2 regions of the Caldalkalibacillus salinus genome follow, and region 2 is predicted to be linked to the other one. Evidence: riboswitches for the same ligand, from Rfam matches in the RefSeq annotation. Region 2 holds a riboswitch; the other holds the start of a gene.
What was found. A riboswitch is a leader RNA that binds a small molecule or an ion and turns the genes downstream of it on or off. The one in region 2 is predicted to bind glycine.
Positions count from the first base shown of each region.

Region 1: it holds a riboswitch for glycine, as region 2 does, so the genes downstream of both, gcvT (glycine cleavage system aminomethyltransferase GcvT) here and JKM87_RS02470 (trimeric intracellular cation channel family protein) in region 2, are expected to answer to the same signal.

Region 1 is NZ_JAERVL010000001.1:98,999-108,872, reverse strand. Features, by position in the region: gene JKM87_RS00465 (vitamin B12-dependent ribonucleotide reductase) at 1-158, opposite strand, end outside; gene dat (D-amino-acid transaminase) at 600-1,442, shown strand; gene JKM87_RS00455 (lipoate--protein ligase family protein) at 1,622-2,452, opposite strand; gene gcvPB (aminomethyl-transferring glycine dehydrogenase subunit GcvPB) at 2,537-4,006, opposite strand; gene gcvPA (aminomethyl-transferring glycine dehydrogenase subunit GcvPA) at 3,999-5,348, opposite strand; gene gcvT (glycine cleavage system aminomethyltransferase GcvT) at 5,464-6,564, opposite strand; glycine riboswitch at 6,671-6,768, opposite strand; glycine riboswitch at 6,772-6,882, opposite strand; gene JKM87_RS00435 (DEAD/DEAH box helicase) at 7,088-8,758, shown strand; gene JKM87_RS00430 (YqhG family protein) at 8,755-9,564, shown strand; gene JKM87_RS00425 (hypothetical protein) at 9,828-9,874, shown strand, end outside.
Region 2 is NZ_JAERVL010000001.1:532,341-542,214, forward strand. Features, by position in the region: gene JKM87_RS02455 (malate synthase G) at 1-1,144, shown strand, start outside; gene JKM87_RS02460 (IclR family transcriptional regulator domain-containing protein) at 1,232-1,996, shown strand; gene JKM87_RS02465 (L-lactate permease) at 2,290-4,032, shown strand; glycine riboswitch at 4,180-4,295, shown strand; glycine riboswitch at 4,299-4,451, shown strand; gene JKM87_RS02470 (trimeric intracellular cation channel family protein) at 4,636-5,229, shown strand; gene JKM87_RS02475 (helix-turn-helix domain-containing protein) at 5,510-6,298, shown strand; gene JKM87_RS02480 (NAD(P)H oxidoreductase) at 6,344-6,919, opposite strand; gene JKM87_RS02485 (VOC family protein) at 7,089-7,502, shown strand; gene JKM87_RS02490 (DinB family protein) at 7,539-8,048, shown strand; gene JKM87_RS02495 (helix-turn-helix domain-containing protein) at 8,175-8,729, shown strand; gene JKM87_RS02500 (Na+/H+ antiporter NhaC family protein) at 8,835-9,874, shown strand, end outside.

The DNA.
Region 1 (9,874 bases), 430 kb from region 2:
ATATCTTTAAAGGCGTACCGATCTAGCATCACGAGCCTAGATACCCCTTCTAATTGGCGATTCATACCGGGCTGAATGGGATGTACCTGCGGAAATACCTTAATATCTTCATTTAGTTGAGCAATGTTTAACTCATCCTGAACAAGTGTTGTGCCCACACAATCTCCCCCTTTTTCAAATTAAAAAATGGCCAAACATGCTTCACGTTCATCATGGCTTGTCCATTGTGTTCTAAAACGATCAGATATAGGCTGCGTTTTTAGACATGTATCATAACTGTGAATGAGTATACTTTATCATAATCTGATGGTTATAACAATATATTGTATTAAAGTTTTTTTAGAGCACTACATATTGCGTTTTTGAACAAATCTTTCCCACCTCGTCAACTTAAAAATTCTCCGATTTTTGCGCTGAGACATCGTATCCTCTTCCTATCTCATTTTTTTTATTGAATTTACTTTTTTTCGTGACTTGCCAAAAACGACCCCCATAAAACCTTGCGATTCAATACATTTTTCTTTTTAAAAAAGAAGATTTATCTATTTTTTTCATGTAAAATAGAACAAAATTTAGTCACATCAAATGGAGGTTTTGACATGACCTGGATCTACCATAACGGTGAATTTAAATCACGGGACACCATACATGTTGATATCGAAGACAGAGGGTATCAGTTTGGTGATGGAATTTATGAGGTTTTCCGCATTTATGACCAGCAATTATTCGAGGTTGATGCTCATCTACAACGTCTAGAACGCAGTGCAAATGAAATTAAGATGCATCTTCCCGTTAGCAGAGATACCTTGGCACGTGATATGCACGAATTGGTACAACGAAATGACATACTAAACGGGATCGTTTACTTACAAGTGACGAGAGGAGTGGCTGCCAGGTATCATGGTTTCCCTTCCTCGGATGTCCCCACTCAAATGGTGGCTTATGTTAAAAACATGCCAAGGCCCACAGAAGACATGCAACAGGGTGTAAATGCTATCTTAATAGACGATAGCCGTTGGTTACGTTGCGACATTAAGAGCCTTAATTTACTAGGCAATGTTTTAGCGAAACAAACCGCTTCTGAACACGGCGCTTTTGAAGCGATCCAACACCGAGACGGTACGGTCACTGAAGGGAGCTCGTCTAACGTATTCATGATTCAAAATGGCAAGGTATACACTCACCCCGCCACTAATCTCATCTTGAATGGCATCACGCGTCTAAAAGTGCTTAAACTTTGTCAGCAACTTCAACTCGAGGTGTATGAAAAAAGCTTCAGCACAGAAGAGATTTTAGATGCTGATGAAGTTTTTATCACCAGTACGACGAGTGAGATTATGCCCATAAAACGCGTGAATGACCAGGATATAGGACCTGGTATCCCAGGCCCTCTTACGGTCAAACTACAAGAAGCGTTTGAAAAAGAAATACAGGCTGTCTAGAGATAGCCTGTTTTCAAATCCCCTTTTACTGTTAAGTCTCCACGAAAAGGATGAATCATTGAAACATGTCAGTTTCATTTTTTTGACGCAATAGCTATCCTAACGCGCTTGATCCCCGGCGTCAAGATAAAAGACGCACACGGCCCTAGTAAAATGTCATCAAACGATAAAAGATCATGTTATCTTCTGTGATTCCACTCTTCTTGCGTGTATTTATTTAATATGAGATGCCTGCTCAGTTCTCGCTCGTACAGGGTGAGATCTTCTTTTCGCAAAGATTGTTGTAACGTATGCTCAAAACCGGTATAAAAAGCGTCTTGTAGACCTTGAATCGTAACAGGCTGGGTTCTTAATGCGTTGATAGCGACGGCTTTATCTTTGAAACCTTCCTTCATCCGCTGCTTCACTTTGTCACTTGGGAAGCGACACACGTCAAAGAGCATATCTAGATTAAAGGATAAAGGAATAGACCCGTGTTGTAGCACAACGCCTTTTTGTCTCGTTTGGGCGCTCCCTGCCACCTTACGCCCTTCAACGATAAGCTCATACCAGGATGACGCATCGAAGCATACGGCAGATCTGTTTTGTTTGATATGGCGTGGTTGGGCAGCTTGATCAGGTATAGCGAATGAAGCCTCAAGTCCTAATGCCTTAAAACCATGCAGCAAGGCTTCACCGATCAGTCTATAAGCTTCAATCACTGACGTGGGCATATGTTTCTCAGATATCATTACACTATAAGTCAGTTCGTCATCATGGAGAACGGCTCGACCACCCGTCATCCTTCTCACTAGCCCTAGATTGTAAGACTTAATCTGATCGAGGTCAATCTCTTTATGTAGTTTTTGAAAATATCCTATGGACACACTGGCTGGTTGCCAAGTATAGAAACGTATCGTTGGTGGAACGAGGCCTTCACTATGGGCCATGAGTATCGCTTCATCTATAGCCATGTTAGTGGCAGCGTCTTGTTTACCTGTGTCTATGAAACGCCAATTAATCTCTTTCATATACTCACCTGTTATCATAATGGAAGTGATTGATGTCATTTGAAAAGGTAGACCTATCATGGCCTACCTTCTCAGTCTATCATGCTAAGCGTCTCTGTCCCAACGTAAAACGGGTTTTCTCGCTGCAGTGACCTCGTCAAGGCGACCTACAACGGTTGTATGAGGCGCATCTTGTACTTTTTCAGCGTCCTCTTCAGCTTCTGTTGCAATTTTTATCATAACGTTAATAAACTCATCAAGGGTTTCTTTCGTTTCTGTTTCCGTAGGTTCAACCATCAGACACTCTTCTACGATTAATGGGAAATAAATCGTTGGTGGATGATAACCGAAGTCTAATAAACGTTTTGCGATATCTAATGTTCTGACGCCTAGTTTCTTCTGACGTTTGCCTGATAAAACGAACTCGTGCTTACAATGTTGTTTGAATGGGACGTCATAATGGTTCTCTAGCTTACGCAGCATATAATTGGCATTTAAGACGGCCTGCTCAGAAACCTGACGTAATCCCTCTCCTCCCATCGTTCGGATATACGTGTAGGCACGAACGAGTATCCCGAAGTTACCATAGAATGCCTTCACTCGACCGATAGACTCTGGACGATCATGGTCGAACGTATAGCGGTCGTTTTCCTTCCGTAAAACCGGCTTAGGTAAGAATGGGATCAGTGCCTGCTTCACACCAACGGGCCCTGCGCCTGGTCCCCCACCGCCATGTGGCGTGGTGAATGTTTTATGCAAGTTAAGGTGTACGACGTCAAAGCCCATATCACCAGGGCGCGCGATACCTAAAATGGCGTTCGCATTTGCACCATCGTAGTATAGGAGGCCGCCCGCTTCATGAACAATCTGTGCGATCTCAGTAATCTCTTCTTCAAATAACCCTAACGTATTCGGATTTGTGAGCATGAGCGCTGCTGTATCTGCGCCCACCGCTTCACGGAGCGCATCAAGGTCTACTAGCCCTTTTTCGTTAGAAGCGACCGTTATCGTTTCAAGACCTGCAACAGACGCACTGGCCGGATTTGTGCCGTGTGCTGAGTCTGGGATTATGACCTTGGTACGTTGCTCCCCTTCGCCTCGCGATTCATGATATTTGCGAATCATCATTAATCCAGACCATTCACCTTGTGCCCCAGCTGCGGGTTGTAATGTCACTTCATCCATCCCCGTTATTTCCTTGAGGTCTTCTTGTAGATAGTAGAGCACTTCTAGGGCGCCCTGCACACTTTCTTCAGGCTGGTACGGGTGAATACGAGAAAAACCAGGATACCTGGCAACGTCTTCATTGATCTTTGGATTATATTTCATCGTACAGGAACCGAGAGGGTAAAACCCACTATCGACACCATGATTACGTGTTGATAACGCTGTATAGTGACGCATGAGTTGGAGCTCTGACACCTCAGGTAACTCTGCAGGTGTCTCACGAAGTAGTTCGGGCGGGATCACATCAGTGACATCCGTTTCCGGCACGTCATTTTGCGGTAAACTGTGCGCTATACGCCCTTCTTTACTCATTTCAAAAATGAGTGCCTTCTCATTGCTGTTAGACATGAAGGATCGCCTCCAATTCCTGTACAAATTGGTCAATCATGTTTTTCGTTTTCATTTCCGTTACGGCAATCAGCATGTGATTTTCCATATCTGGATAATCTCGACCGAGGTCGTAGCCACCTATCATTTTTTTATCAAGTAGCGCGAGATTGACATCTTCCACTGATCGATTAAGTTTAATGACAAACTCATTGAAAAATGGCTGATCATAAGGAATCTCCACCCCGTTAATGCCTTGCAATTGCTTTTTAGCGTACTGCGCTTTTTGGATGTTTTGCATGGCCATTTCCTGCACACCATTTTTACCTAAGGCTGTCATGGCCACCGAAGCTGCAATCGCGTTTAAAGCCTGGTTAGAGCAGATGTTAGAAGTCGCTTTTTCACGGCGGATATGCTGTTCACGGGCTTGAAGCGTTAATACAAATCCTCTTTGACCTGTGTCATCTTTCGTTTGCCCCACTAAACGACCCGGAATTTTACGCATCAATTTCTTTCTCACTGCGAAGTAGCCGCAATGGGGTCCACCGTATGCTGTAGGGATGCCAAACGGCTGTGCATCGCCAACCACAACGTCCGCACCGAACGCACCTGGGGGCTGTAATGTACCCAAGGCTAGCGGATTAGCACTGACGACCATTAATCCCTTGTGTTTATGGGCAATTCGTTCTACTTGTGCTAGATCCTCTAGGTGCCCAAAGAAATTCGGATACTGAACGAGAACCGCTGCCGTCTCTTCATCAGCCGCTTGATCTAGAGCAACAAGGTCCGTTACGCCAGCTCGAACGGGTACTTCTACTACATCTAAGCCCAAACCTTGAGCTGAAGTGTGGATGATCGCTCGTGCTTCAGGGTGTACAGCTTCAGAAACGACGATTTTTTTCTGCTTGCCGATCCCGGAGGCCATCGCTGCCGCTTCGGCTAAGGCCGTTGGGCCATCGTACATAGAGGAGTTGGCGACGTCCATGCCCGTCAGCTCACATATCATCGTTTGGAACTCGAATATGGCCTGAAGCTCCCCTTGGCTGATTTCCGGCTGATATGGCGTATAAGCCGTATAGAATTCTGAACGGGAGATCACATGATTCACAACACTAGGGATGTAATGATCATAGGCGCCTGCCCCTAAGAAGGACGTGAACGTCAACGTATCAGCATTCTTGTTAGCGAGCTGCATCATATAACGTGTCAATGCTGTTTCATCTAAAGCGGATATATTCATTTCTCCGTTGTAACGAATATCTTTAGGAATATCGTCAAATAAGTCTTCTATTGAAGAGACGCCGATGTCTTCTAACATCTCTCGTTGATCGACGTCTGTCATTGGTAGATAACGATGCTTCATCCATAACCCCTCCTCTTTGTCTGCTTGCGACGGTCTCTCTCACCGTGGCAAAAGGTTAACCTATGGCTTGCTCAGGGCTTTCTGTCATTAGCATGACAGTAACCCGTTTCAAAGGTTACTTCTGTCTTTTATAAAATGGTGTCTGTACCACTTGGGCCTTAACTTGTTTGTTTCGAATATGCACAGATACTTCTTGCCCTATCTCTGTGTATGCTTGATCTAAGAGCGCATGGCCTACGTTTTTTTTCAGCGTTGGAGATTGAGTCCCTGAAGTGACTGTTCCTATTTGATTATCTTCCACGTACACGGGGTAACCGTGACGAGGGATACCACGTTCAATCATCTCAATACCCACTAGTTTTCTTGGTGCACCATTCGTTTTCTGTTCTTTTAATACATCCTTACCGATAAAGTCTTCCGATTTGTTCGTTTTGACAGCGAAGCCGAGTCCCGCTTCAATCGGTGAGATATCGGCTGTTATCTCTTGCCCATATAACGGTAGTTTAGCTTCAAAACGCAACGTATCTCTTGCCCCTAAACCACATGGGATAACCCCTTTGTCTTCACCCGCTTTGAGAATCTCTTCCCATAGGTGGGGCGCATCTTCCGGTGCCACGTAAATTTCAAACCCATCTTCACCGGTGTAACCGGTACGTGACATGAGAACATTGACATCGGCTAATTGAACATGATCTTTGAACTTAAAGAATGTAATGGCGCTCAGGTCTTCGTCCGTTAACTGTTGTAAGACGTCTACTGCTACAGGACCCTGCATGGCCACCTGTGCGTATTGATGAGAGACATCTTCTACTTCCACATCACCTTCAACATGCTTCTGTAGCCACTCAACGTCTTTGTCAATATTCGCCGCGTTGATGACGATTAAGTAATCATGGTCTGCTTTTTTGTACAGAATGAGATCATCCACTGTCCCTCCGTCTGGGTAGCACATAATCGTGTACTGTGCTTTACCATCCACGAGTTTTGACACGTCGTTGGTGAGCATCTTCTGTAGGTAGCTAAAAGCGTCAGGTCCTTTTACTGCAACCTCACCCATGTGCGAGACGTCAAACAACCCTGCTGTTGTACGGACAGCATGGTGTTCTTCCTTGATACTAGAAAACTGTACAGGTAGCTCCCAGCCGCCAAAGTCAACCGTTTTGGCCCCGTATGTTTCATAAACCGGATACAGAGGAGTACGCTTTAATTCTGCCATTCTTACACCTCCAAATAGGATGAATATATGTATTCACTTAGCTTTTTAATGGTCAAAATCAAGACAAAAGAAAAGGACAGACGTATACATTGTATCCAAGTGTATACTCTGTCCGTTGTACCTGAGAGTTACCCCTATGAAGCAATGACTGTCAACAGTAGGGTTTCCCCTTTGGTGGCCTCTTTAAGGAGGCGCTCTCCAGAGGTGCGTCCTGTAAGAGTCTTTTTGCCTGAGAGATTCACCCCTTATGAGGGCTTGCTCCTTCGGCGCTACGATAAGGTATGGATGGCCTTTCGCAGTCTCTCCCCTTACAATCATTCGCCCGTATTCAATTTACTTTTCTTGACCATACTAGACATTAAACGTCAAATTTTTCACAGTTCTATCCTATCATTATTCTCTTGCGATTTCCACTTCTTTTTAAGCGCATGAAGCCCAGGCCGAACAGAAGACAAAAACTTTGAATAAAGGGTGTGTTAGCGTGAATATTCCAGTGCATTTTAATCACGAGTGGTTACCTGAAATGCAGCATAAAATAAAAAACGATGGCCCCTGGGATAAACAAGCGTTATTTGATCTCGCTTTACAGGCAGAAAAAAGCTTAATGATCTCGGATTTCGACACGCTCGAATGTCTTCGTCATCTCCCTCAGTTAGAGCCGTTCCCCCATCAGGTTGAAGCGGCTAAAAAAGTGATCACGGACATGCATGGCAAAGCAATATTGGCCGATGAAGTAGGACTCGGAAAAACGATAGAGGCTGGCCTGATCTTAAAAGAGTATATGGTGCGTGGACTCGTAAAGAAAGCCTTAATCTTAGTCCCTGCCTCACTGGTCATACAGTGGACAAGGGAGCTGACACAAAAGTTTGCCATCCCAGCTATGGCACAAAAAAAAGAATACATGTGGAAGCAGTACGACATTCTAGTGGCTTCAATGGATACGGCTAAGCGACCTCCGCATCGCGATCATGTACTAGAGCAGGACTACGACATGATCATCGTGGATGAAGCTCATAAATTAAAGAATAGCAAATCTAAAAACTACGAATTCATGAACCAATTGAAAAAGAAATATTGCTTACTCTTAACGGCCACGCCGGTACAGAACGAGATACAAGAGCTATTTAATCTCGTCTCTCTACTTCGCCCAGGCATATTGGGGAACACAGCTTCCTTCAGTAAAAACTATGTCAAAGGTAAAAGAGAGTCTAAGAACAACGAGCAACTGCATGCCCTGTTGGAAAAAGTCATGATTCGCAACATGCGTAAGGATGGGGACATTGCCTTCACGAAACGCTATGTGAATAATATCCAGCTCGACTTATCTGAGCCTGAACGTAAACTTTACAATGCAGTGACCTCGTTTGTACGAGAAAAATATAAACAAACTAACGGGGCTAGCAACGCCTTTTCTTTAATTACGTTACAAAGGGAAATTTGTAGCAGTCGCGAAGCCACGTTCCTCACGCTCTATCAAATGTATCAGAAGAGTGCGCCAGACTCACCCATGAGACAAAAAATATGGGACTTAATGAGCTTGATTAAAGCCATCAATACACACTCTAAGGCTGAAAAAATGATGGAATTGATTAAGCAGATTGACGATAAAGTCATTGTTTTCACTGGTTATCGTGCGACGCAGGACTATTTACAAAGAGTCCTATATGAAAATGGCATTACGTCTGTCCCATTCAGAGGGGGATTCAAACGTAATAAAAAAGATTGGATGACAGAATTATTCCAGCAAAGAGCTCAAGTCCTGATCGCCACTGAGGCTGGTGGAGAGGGCATTAACTTGCAGTTCTGCAACCACATTATCAATTATGACATGCCCTGGAACCCCATGCGCGTGGAGCAACGTATCGGTAGAATACACCGCTTAGGCCAAAATCGAGACGTGCATATATACAACCTGTCCACCAAAGGGACGATTGAAGAATATATACTATTTCTTCTTTATGAGAAAATTAATCTCTTTGAGATGGTCATTGGAGAGCTGGACGAAATTATCGACAAGATGAAGCTCAAGCACTCCATCGAAGATAGCCTAACGGATATCTTTTTAGAGTCTGATTCAAACAAAGAGGTTGAAATTAAGCTAGAAAACTTTACACAGTATATCCAGAGCATTCAAGAGGATGTCAAACAAAGCAAAACGGATCAAGGGGATCGAGGGGAGTTATCGTTACCATGAATCAATCAGAGATGTACACTTATATCGAGCGCTTTTTCCGTGAAACAGGATGTACGATTCTAGAACAGGACCCGACTTATATCCGGGCACAGCTTACGGTGGATGTAGACAAAGAAATTACCAACCGTCCTTATTATTGGATGTTTGTAGAGAAAACGGGCGCCGAACCTCAACCACAGCAACTGACCTTCGTACTAGACGATGAAAATGTACCCGATCACGTGCGCGGTGAACTGATTAAGTTCGGTTGCTGGCGTCTACACCAAATCTTTCAATCAGCGAAGAAGAACGGTAGCTTCATTCGCTTGTACGAAGTTGTTGATCAATCGAGGCGTACACAAGGGCTGATTCCCTGGTTGTTCATCAATTATCGCATTTCCTTTATCAGCGACCAAAAAAAAGATATTTATTATCCCTTAGGTTTTAATTTATTTAACGGAGAAATGATGACTCAGTTTGACAAAGCAATAGAACATTACGCGTTATCTCCAAAGATTCCTGATTATCATTTCACGCTACGGCCCATCTTCTCCTTAAACTCTGCTATTCAACGCATTGAAGACCATATTAACGACTTTTTAGAGAGCCAGGATACGACATGGGCCGAAGAAGCGAATAAGCGTCTTGATGAAGAGCGTGGGCTGATTACTTCTTTCTTTGAAAATGCTAGTGAAGAGACACGCGCGACTCTAGATACGAGATTAGAGGAGGTAGAATATTACCGTCCACGGATAGAAGTGAACCCGATAAATGTCGGCTACATCTACCTCCAAACCCACCCAATAACGATGTTTCGAGAAAACTAGTGCTAAATAGTGTAATCTCACCCGACATGGAGTTACAAGAAATTGAACATAAACGCGATACAATGAGCATACACTGGTAAGTTAAACAGACAACAGCCATGTGTTCTTGCCAGTACTTTGTTTTTCTCCCCCTCCTGTCATGCGCCCCCTGTCCTACCCTATTCAGCTGTGATACAGCTATGATGCGTGACAGGAGTTTTTTGTTTTTTAGCGCATTGTTTTTAACGTATGAAAGATTGAAATGAGAAGGAGTGACGGAACTCATGATGAGCCAACCACGCTTTGCCATCAGTTTTTTTATAGGCATTCT
Region 2 (9,874 bases):
TCACAACGGTGAGGACATACAGGAAGGGATCCTAGATGCCGTTGTGACAAGTCTTATTGCTAAGCATTCACTGCTGGAAGGTCAGAGCACCTATCAGAATTCAAGGGAAGGCGCCGTGTACATCGTCAAACCGAAGATGCACGGGTCTGACGAAGTGCAGTTCGCCAACCTCCTCTTTGACCGCGTGGAGGATATGCTCGGATTAGATAGACATACGCTGAAAATTGGTGTGATGGATGAAGAGCGTCGCACCTCTTTAAACTTAAAGGCGTGTATCAAACAGGTGAAAGAGAGAGTGGTGTTTATCAACACCGGTTTTCTAGATCGGACGGGTGATGAAATTCACACATCCATGGTAGCAGGGCCCGTCATACGGAAGAATGACATGAAGACATCGAAGTGGCTTCAGAGCTATGAAGCCTCTAATGTCAATATCGGGTTACAGAGCGGCTTTAGAGGGCGAGCGCAAATCGGTAAAGGCATGTGGGCTATGCCTGATCTTATGGCGGACATGATGAAGCAAAAGATAGGCCAACTCCATGCGGGGGCCAATACAGCTTGGGTCCCTTCACCGACGGCGGCCACTTTACACGCGCTCCATTATCATCAAGTCGATGTCCATGAAGTACAAGAAACTCTCGTCAACCCCGACCAAGATTATCGCAGAGAGCTTTTAGACATCCCTCTCGCCACTGAAACAAACTGGTCCAGTGATGAAATACAAGAGGAGTTAGACAATAACGCCCAAGGCATATTAGGCTACGTGGTACGCTGGGTGGCGCTCGGCATCGGGTGCTCGAAGGTCCCTGACATTAATCACGTCGCGCTCATGGAAGATCGGGCGACATTACGTATTTCTAGCCAACACATGGCAAACTGGTTACAGCATGGCATCGTCACAAAAAAACAGGTGCTTGACACGCTTAAGCGTATGGCCAAAGTCGTAGATGAACAAAACGCGGGTGACCCAGCCTACCAGCCCATGTCCCTCGATTATGAACGATCCATCGCTTTTCAAGCCGCCTGTGACCTCGTATTCAAAGGTGCTGAGCAGCCTAACGGCTATACAGAGCCCATTCTGCATCAGAGAAGACTTGAAGCAAAGCAAAGAGCAGCAGAACAACGGTCATCATCGTTTAGCTAAGTGTCGTCCTTAAGTGTAGTATCTAGTATGACTTCTTTTGTCACACTGTTGGACGAAGCACCACATAAAGCAGGGAGATGAACACTTGTGCCAAGAGAGAATATGGTTAAGTCCGTAGGTCGAGCGCTAGATATCGTTTATCTCATCAGCTTGAAAAAAGAGGGCCTAGGTGTCACAGACATTGCCAATCAGATGGATATTAATAAGAGCTCCGTATATCGTCTTTTATCCACACTCGTACAATACGGCTATATTGAGCAGGATACGGAGACAGGAAAATACAAACTGGGTTATACATGCTTGGAACTCAGTGCGAGTCTATTAGAATCGATCGACTTAAGAGCGGAAGCCCAACCCTACTTAAGGAAGCTAGAAGAGGAAACGAATGAAGTGATTCACCTTGTGGTTTACGATCAAGGGGAAGTGGTTTACATCGAGAAGCTAGAGGGCAATGAAACCCTGCGTATGCATTCCAAGGTCGGCAAGCGGGCGCCCATGCATTGTACCTCGGTCGGTAAGGCTATCCTTGCCCATCTGCCGCCCCAGGCTGTCATAGATATTCTAGAGAGAAAAGGCATGCCTAAGCATACCGAGTATACGATGATCGATAAGGATGCGTTTATCAAAGCGTTAATAGAGGTAAAAAAGCAAGGCTACGCACTAGATTTAGAAGAGAATGAATACGATATTCGCTGTATCGCTGTCCCCATTTTTGATCATGCTAGGCATGTCATCGGTGCCGTTAGCGTATCAGGTCCCTCTGTGAGAATGACTCATGATAGACTTGAGCAGCTACAGCCTTTGATGATTGAAACCGGTCAACACATTTCTAAGAGACTTGGTTTAAGGTAAGCTCGAGAGCTAGCGTTGTCCCGAACGACGCTAGTTTTTTTATACAGGTCACCAGAAGAGCTAGTACTAATGTTAAGGCCAGGTGCATACAACATAATAAGGCATCATGGCGTGATCACGATTATCCAGTACTCATTTACCGCTTACATTTTTCTAAAAATTCAAAAAGTGGTGGTCGTGTAGGGTGGCTTCATAATGAGTCAACTTGTGCGACGAGGAAGAAACGAGGTTTCTTCATAACAAACAAAGGAAAGGATGTTTGACATGTTCAATGAGAAAGGAGCGTTTGACTTATGAGTACGGGAATGTTGGCTTTCTTATCACTTCTACCGATTTTAGTGGTGGCTATTTTTCTTGTCGGGCTCAGGTGGCCGGCAAGTAAAGCGATGCCGATTTCATATGTGGTCGCTGTTTTACTTGCCCTTTTTGTATGGCAAGTACCCGGGGCGAATGTAGCTGCCGCTTCAATCAATGGTCTCGTGGTAGCTGGTACTTTACTGTACATTATCTTCGGGGCTATATTACTCCTGAATACATTGCAGGAAAGCGGCGGTCTTAAAACCATCCGCCGAGGGTTTACCGATATCTCACCAGACCGGCGTATACAAGTCATTATTATTGCTTGGTTGTTCGGTTCTTTCATTGAAGGGTCGGCTGGGTTCGGGACGCCGGCAGCGGTAGCGGTCCCATTACTGGTCGGGTTAGGATTCCCAGCCATGGCCGCTGTCGTTTCAGGCATGTTAATCCAAAGTACACCGGTGTCATTTGGTGCTGTAGGAACTCCGATTCTAGTCGGTGTCCAATCGGGGTTAGACCAAGCCGGGATTACAGACAACCTACTCGTCTTAGTGACGGATATCGGAGCAAAAGTGGCCCTGCTTCATATGGTGGTCGGCACCTTGGTCCCCTTAATTGTCGTCGCCTTCATGACGAGATTTTTTGGCAAAAATAAGTCTTTCTCAGAAGGGGTTAAGGTGTGGAAATTTGCCTTGTTTGCTGCCTTTGCGATGACCCTTCCTTATCTCATTGTGGCTAACGTCTTAGGTCCTGAATTTCCTTCCCTGGTCGGTGGTTTAGTGGGGCTCTTAATCGTCGTGACGGCTGCTAAAAAAGGTTTCCTCATGCCATCGAAAGAGGAAGCGTGGGACTTCGAAGCGAGATCGAAGTGGGACCCCGAATGGACGGGAAGTATTGAAATTAAAGATATTGCTCATAAAAGCGGGCACATGAGTATGGTTCGAGCGTGGTCCCCTTATATCCTTGTAGGGTTGTTTCTCGTGTTAACCAGATTAGAATCCCTTCCGTTTTTAGAGTGGATGCAGGCTTGGACGGTGTCTATCCCCAACATGTTTGGGACAGAGATTAGTGCCAGTTTTCAACCACTATACTTACCGGGGACGATTTTTGTGATCGTATCACTCATCACCTACTTTGTTCACGGTATGAGTGTAAGCGCATACAAGAAAGCGTGGGCTCAATCCGGTCAAACGATGATTGCAGCGTCCACAGCCCTTATATTTACCGTCCCCATGGTGCAAGTGTTCTTAAATTCTGGTGGGGGTGCAGCAGGCTTTGAGGGCATGCCGATTGAGCTGGCCAACGGTGTGGCCGCTCTGGCCGGTGAATACTGGCCTCTGTTCTCATCCTTTATCGGAGGCTTGGGCGCCTTTATAGCAGGGAGTAACACCATCAGTAATATGATGTTTTCACTCTTTCAGTATGACGTTGGTTCTCAGATTGGGGTAGACCCGACATGGATTGTGGCGCTTCAAGCGGTTGGGGGTGCAGCAGGAAACATGATCTGTGTGCATAATGTTGTCGCAGCGTCGGCCGTTGTCGGCTTAGTGGGTAAGGAAGGCGCCGTTATTAGAAAAACGTTAATCGCGTTCCTCTATTATGCACTGATGGCCGGTTCGATCGGGTACGCCATCGTCTGGTATGCACAAAAAGGTTTATTCAATATTGGGTCCGGCATCGCTGTAGCCATGGCCATCGTTGCTATCTATATCATAGCGACTAATCATAAAAGAGTTTAGCAGATGTAGGAGGATAAGATTAGGGCGCATACGAGTAGAGGGTGAGGCTCATCAGTATCTATCAAACAAAAATATTAAATTATTGATTGACAAACCAAGCCTTACTCCCATAGTATAAATTGAGTGAAGAAAAAAGAATACGAGCGGATGATAACTGTGGGAGAGTACGAGTGGACGGCTAGTGTTGCCCATTCGTCGCCGAAGGAGCAAATCTCTAAAAGATAAGAGATGAATCTCTCAGGTCAACAGACTACAGTTGGACGCAGCTCTGGAGAGTGCTTGTGAACAGTTTAATGAGCTGACTCGCAAGCCACCCAAGGGGTAGGCCTTTTACGATGGTTTGTCAATGATCATGGTTCACATATAGCAGATGATGTGAGACCATATAAAAGGCTAAACTTTCAGGTCAAAGGACAGAGAAAAGGGTTCATGAATGTGATGATGACACCTTTTTTTCTGTCCTTTTTTGCGCTTTTATTTAATATCAAAATCATACCGTTGTGAAAACAGAGGTTTTATCTAGTGGTGGTGTCCGACTTAACAAATTTTCTTTGAAGGTTGCGATAACACGATAATCATTCAACAGCTGAGGAGGTTTGTACCATGGTTTGGGATGTATTGAATGTGATAGGAACGATCGCTTTTGCTATGAGTGGCGCACTTGTAGCCATGGAGGAAAAGTATGACATTGTGGGCATTTATATTTTAGGGTTTATCACCTCCTTTGGTGGAGGCGCCATTAGGAATTTATTTATCGGGATTCCGATTACAGAGTTATGGCAGCAAACAACCCTATTTACCATCGCAATAATCACAGTCACTGTTATTTTTGTTCTACCGCGTCATATTATGGGCCATTTACGCAAATGGCATATTCTTGATGCTGTCGGATTATCTGCCTTTGCTATTCAGGGGGCTATGCACGCCTTAGCGATAGAGCTCCCGTTAGTAGCCATTATGTTTGCAGCCGCTATTACAGGTGCGGGTGGGGGGATCCTGCGTGATGTTCTTGCCCAGCGTAAGCCTTTTGTACTGAAACAAGATATTTACGTGTTATGGGCTGTCTTAGCTGGTTTCGTTATTGGCATGGGTTGGGCCACTGCACCTTATCAGTTGTATCTCTTGTTCGGATTCATCGTCTGCTTAAGATTAGTATCCGTTAAGCACCAGTGGGCACTCCCCACACGAGCCGTTTAACGGCTATAACAGAGGCTAGAGTACAATTGACCACGTCACCGTCTAAGAGTCATTAATCAGAAAGGATAGCAGAATAAACATCAATATATATTTGATTTGGATATGTTTCTCGGAAGGAGTTGTAACCCTTTTATCGAACATATCTATATAACTCATTAATCAGTTTTATATCTGAACGGAAAGTGGGGCAAGACAGCGTCACGATCCGTTCTCATCTGTTTATCTTTTTGTGCTTTTATGTTTCATACAACATGTTCGGTATAAAAGGTGGCGTATAACAGTGAAAGGTCCCTATCCAGAAATACAGGCCGTGATCGCTTATATCCATGAGCAGATACACGAGCCGCTTGCCCTTCAGGATTTAGCTAAGTATGCGGGCTACAGTCCGTACCATTTTTCACGTATCTTCAAAGAGCAAATCGGCTTGTCTCCGCTATATTACGTGTCCGCCTTACGTTTACAAAAAGCGAAAGATTTACTTCTACAAACCAACCTGAGTGTACGGGATATTGGACTAGAGATTGGGCAACAAAGCTTAGGTACATTTACCACTCGTTTTACGGATAGAGTGGGTGTATCACCTGCACACTTCAGACAGTCCCAATTACAGACGGATCAACAACTACGTTCTCTACAAAATCTCACCAGATGGCATGCGCAAAAGCCCCATCATGATCCCACGATTGAAGGGACGATTCATACGGAGACGCCTTTTAAGGGGATAGTATTTGTTGGATTGTTTGCTAAGCCCATTCCGGAAGGGTTACCTTTGTATGGCACCATCGTTTCTTCTGAAGGCCACTTTGTGCTTCCTCATGTCCAACCAGGAACTTACTACTTGATGGCCACCTCAGTCAGTTGGGGGATGCACGCCAAGGATATCCTGCTCCCTCATCAGACACTGAGAGGACGTTCAAGATCACCGATTACGGTTAAACCTACGGGTAAGGTCCCACATCAGAACGTCACCCTTCATCCACCAAGATTAGGAGACCCCCCCATCTTAATATCACTGCCACTACTTATGTCTAGATTTCTAAGTCGGTTTAACCATGGACAGCAAATATAATTTTATATGGAAAAGTTTATCTACTTGAAAATTAAACATAGGCGCTTAAGCTTTAGGATAATTTAACCCTAGCTTGTACGCTTGTGTTAATAGGTCTTCAATGTGCTCCTGTGTCGGATGTATCGTTTGGTAAAACAATTCAAACTTTGAACTTTTAATACCGACATAATCTGCTAAGCCAACATTAAAATAATGTGTCATCATGTCATCGTAATGACGTTTCGTAAATCGCTCTACAGGCGCGCCTGCTAAACTTAACCACAACACGTGCTCATGTTGAAGTTTGTTCGGGCCATAGGCGAAACCATAGTTGAAGACACGGTCGATGTACCCCTTGAGCATGGCTGGCATACTCCACCACCACAGAGGAAAAACAAAGGCTAGTGCATCATGTTCCGCTATGCGAGTCATTTCTTTTTCAACCTCAGGTGAGAAGTGTTGGACGTCTGCGGACCAATCTGGCTCATCCGCCTCCCATAATACCGGGTCAAAACCACTACGGTAGAGATCTAAGACCTCGGTTTTGTGCCCTGCATCCTCTAGTCCCTTTACCAATCGGCTGGCCACAGAGAATGTGAGAGAATCTGTTCTGGGATGAGTCACGATCGTTAATACTTTCATTTCAACCACTCCTTCCATTTTTTACATCTCTTCTTAGTTTACTACGACTCTCTACATGTTCATAGTATAACCGCTCAAAAACGCAATTCAGAAGAAATCTGTCTTTCGCGGTAGTGCTAGAATTAATATTGAAGTACAGAGTAAATAAAAATAAAGGAGGACTAAAACGATGGCGTTACAAGCGGACAAGATTTTTGTTAATTTACCGGTCAAGGATTTAGAGAAAACGAAAGCATTTTACTCCAGTGTGGGGTTTGCCTTTAATCCTCAATTTTCAGATAATAAAGCGGCGTGTATGGTGATTAGTGATCATAACTACGCCATGTTACTTCTTGAGGAGTACTTTCAGACGTACACAAAGAAGGAGATATCTGATGCAACAACGAGTACCGAAGCCATCTTAGCGATAACGGCTGAAAGTAGGGAGCAAGTAGATGAGATTGTAAACAGGGCATTGGCAGCGGGTGGAAAGCATTCAATGGACCCACAAGATCACGGCTTCATGTATGGTTGGAGCTTCCAGGACCTAGATGGTCATATGTGGGAAGTCATTTATATGGATGAAAGTGCCGTTCATTCTTAATGGCACTCGTCAAAATATTAAACTGGAGGGATACGAATGAACAAAACGGTGACGTTAAGTGACTTACTGTTAAAAGAGTTTAAGCATGAAGTAAACACCTCACGACGAGTACTTGAGTGTATACCCGAAGACAAATTATCTTGGGCGCCACACGAAAAGTCTATGACAATGGGACAACTCGGTTATCATATTGCTGTTATCCCTGGTGTCCTCACAGAACTTTTCACCGAACAAATGCTTGAACTGCCTGATGTTACCTTTCCACAACCCCAATCACTTTCCGAGATTCTATCAGCTCTAGATCAGGGTGAAACAGCATCAATCGAGAGGCTATCCTCATGGGATGATGATGATTTACAAGCAGTATGTCAATTAACACAAAAGGGAGAACCCTTTTTCACTGAATCGAGATATTTCATGCTCCGCTCAGTGATGCTCAATCACTGGTTTCACCATAGAGGACAACTCGTCGTATACCTGCGTCTATTAGATATACCTGTTCCTGCTGTCTATGGGCCAAGTGCAGACGAAGACCCCAGTCTTTAATCGCCATTTCTTACTATATGAATAAAATATCTCAGGCTCCTTTGCCAATCTGTTCAATAAACGATAATATAGAGAAGAAAACAAGGAAACTTTTAATAGTTGATAAGCTATAGCCAACCAAGTGAGATGATGAATCGTATGGACATTGGTGCAAAAGTGAAGACCCTAAGATCCGAAAAAGGCTATACCCTACGGGAGTTTGCTGAGCAATGTAAGCTTTCTCCTAGTTTGGTCAGTCAGGTGGAGCGTAACGCGACAAGCCCCTCCATCCAGACGCTGATCAAAATGGGAGAAGTCTTAGGCATTCCCGTGGGCCGCTTTTTTGAAGAGGCAGAAGAAGCACGGAAACAAAGTGTTGTGCGTAGGGAGCAGAGGAGAAAGCTCGAACTTCCTGATCATATCCCCGTATACGAGTTGTTAACGCCCGCTCACATGGATGGTGACGTACGGTTGTTACGTGTGGTGCTTGAGGCTGGTCAGTACTCATCTTCGGAAAAGGTCGAACACCACGACACAGAGACATGCTATGTGTTGAGTGGGGAAGTACACGTTGTTTTTCCTCATACGGAACAAAGGTTATACGCAGGGGATACGATATCGTTTCGCTCGACAACGCCTCACCAGTTTTATAATCCCGGGCTAACGCAAACAGAGTTACTTCTGGTGATCTCATCTTTATAGCAACTTTTATTAGGAATCTTTTCATATAGAAGGTTCCTATTTTTGTGATCTTTTTGTACAATAAAATTAAACAATGTACAATATTTATATACAGGAGGGGTGTGCTTGAAGCGAGCCATACTCACTTTCGTCTATTTGCTGGGAAGTATTGTCACCTCTGCTATTTTAGGCATTCCTTTAGTGCTTGGGTTTGCTGTAGGGTTTTGTTTTATTTTTCTACTCGTGTTGAGGACGGGTGTTTCACTGAGGGAAGGCTTAGGTATTTGTTATGCTGGTGTACGAAAAATTAGGCCTGTCATGTCTATCCTCGTTCTCATCTCACTTTTAATCCCAGCATGGATTTTAAGTGGCACGATTCCTACCATTATCTATTATCTCACAGGTTGGATACAGGTAGAATGGATTGTCCTGTTTGCCTTCGTTTTATCCGCAGGCACATCCTACGTGATTGGCACTTCCATTGGCACTTTAGGTTCTCTTGGGATGATTATTCTAGGTGTGGCTGTATCGGTTGGGGCCCCTGTCCCCATCGTCGCAGGCGCCCTCGTGTCTGGCGCCTTCTTTGGTGACAGAACCTCTCCTTTATCTTCTATGGTCCACCTGACAAGCACAACGGTTGAAGAGCATGTACGTGTGATTCTTAGAAACATGAGTTTTTCCACGGTCATGTTACTGACAGTATGCCTATTGTTTTACACCTTGCTAGGCTCCTCTATAGAGGTGAACGGGGAAGCACTTGGGAATCAAGTGCTCATGCAATTAACGGAAACCTATGTGATTCATTTGGCTGCTATATTACCCATTGGTCTATTGTTCGGTTGTATTTTAATGAAAATGTCGACCGTTTATGCTCTACTATGTGGCGTGGGAAGTGCTCTTATCCTCGCTCTCACCATGCAGGGCGCGTCTTTCTCAGAGGTGTCCTCAAGTCTATTAAGTGGGTATCACTCGGCACCGGAGGGACTAGAGGCTATTTTACGCGGGGGAGGGCTAGGGAGTATGGTGCCATTACTTTTGTTTGTATCCCTAGCTGGTATGTTGAATGGTCTCGTCGAACGCACCCAAATGTTTTATCCTTTGATACAAAAGCTTTTCATGGGTGTATCCACCTTTACCGGGTATACATATCGGACAGTCATTCTCGC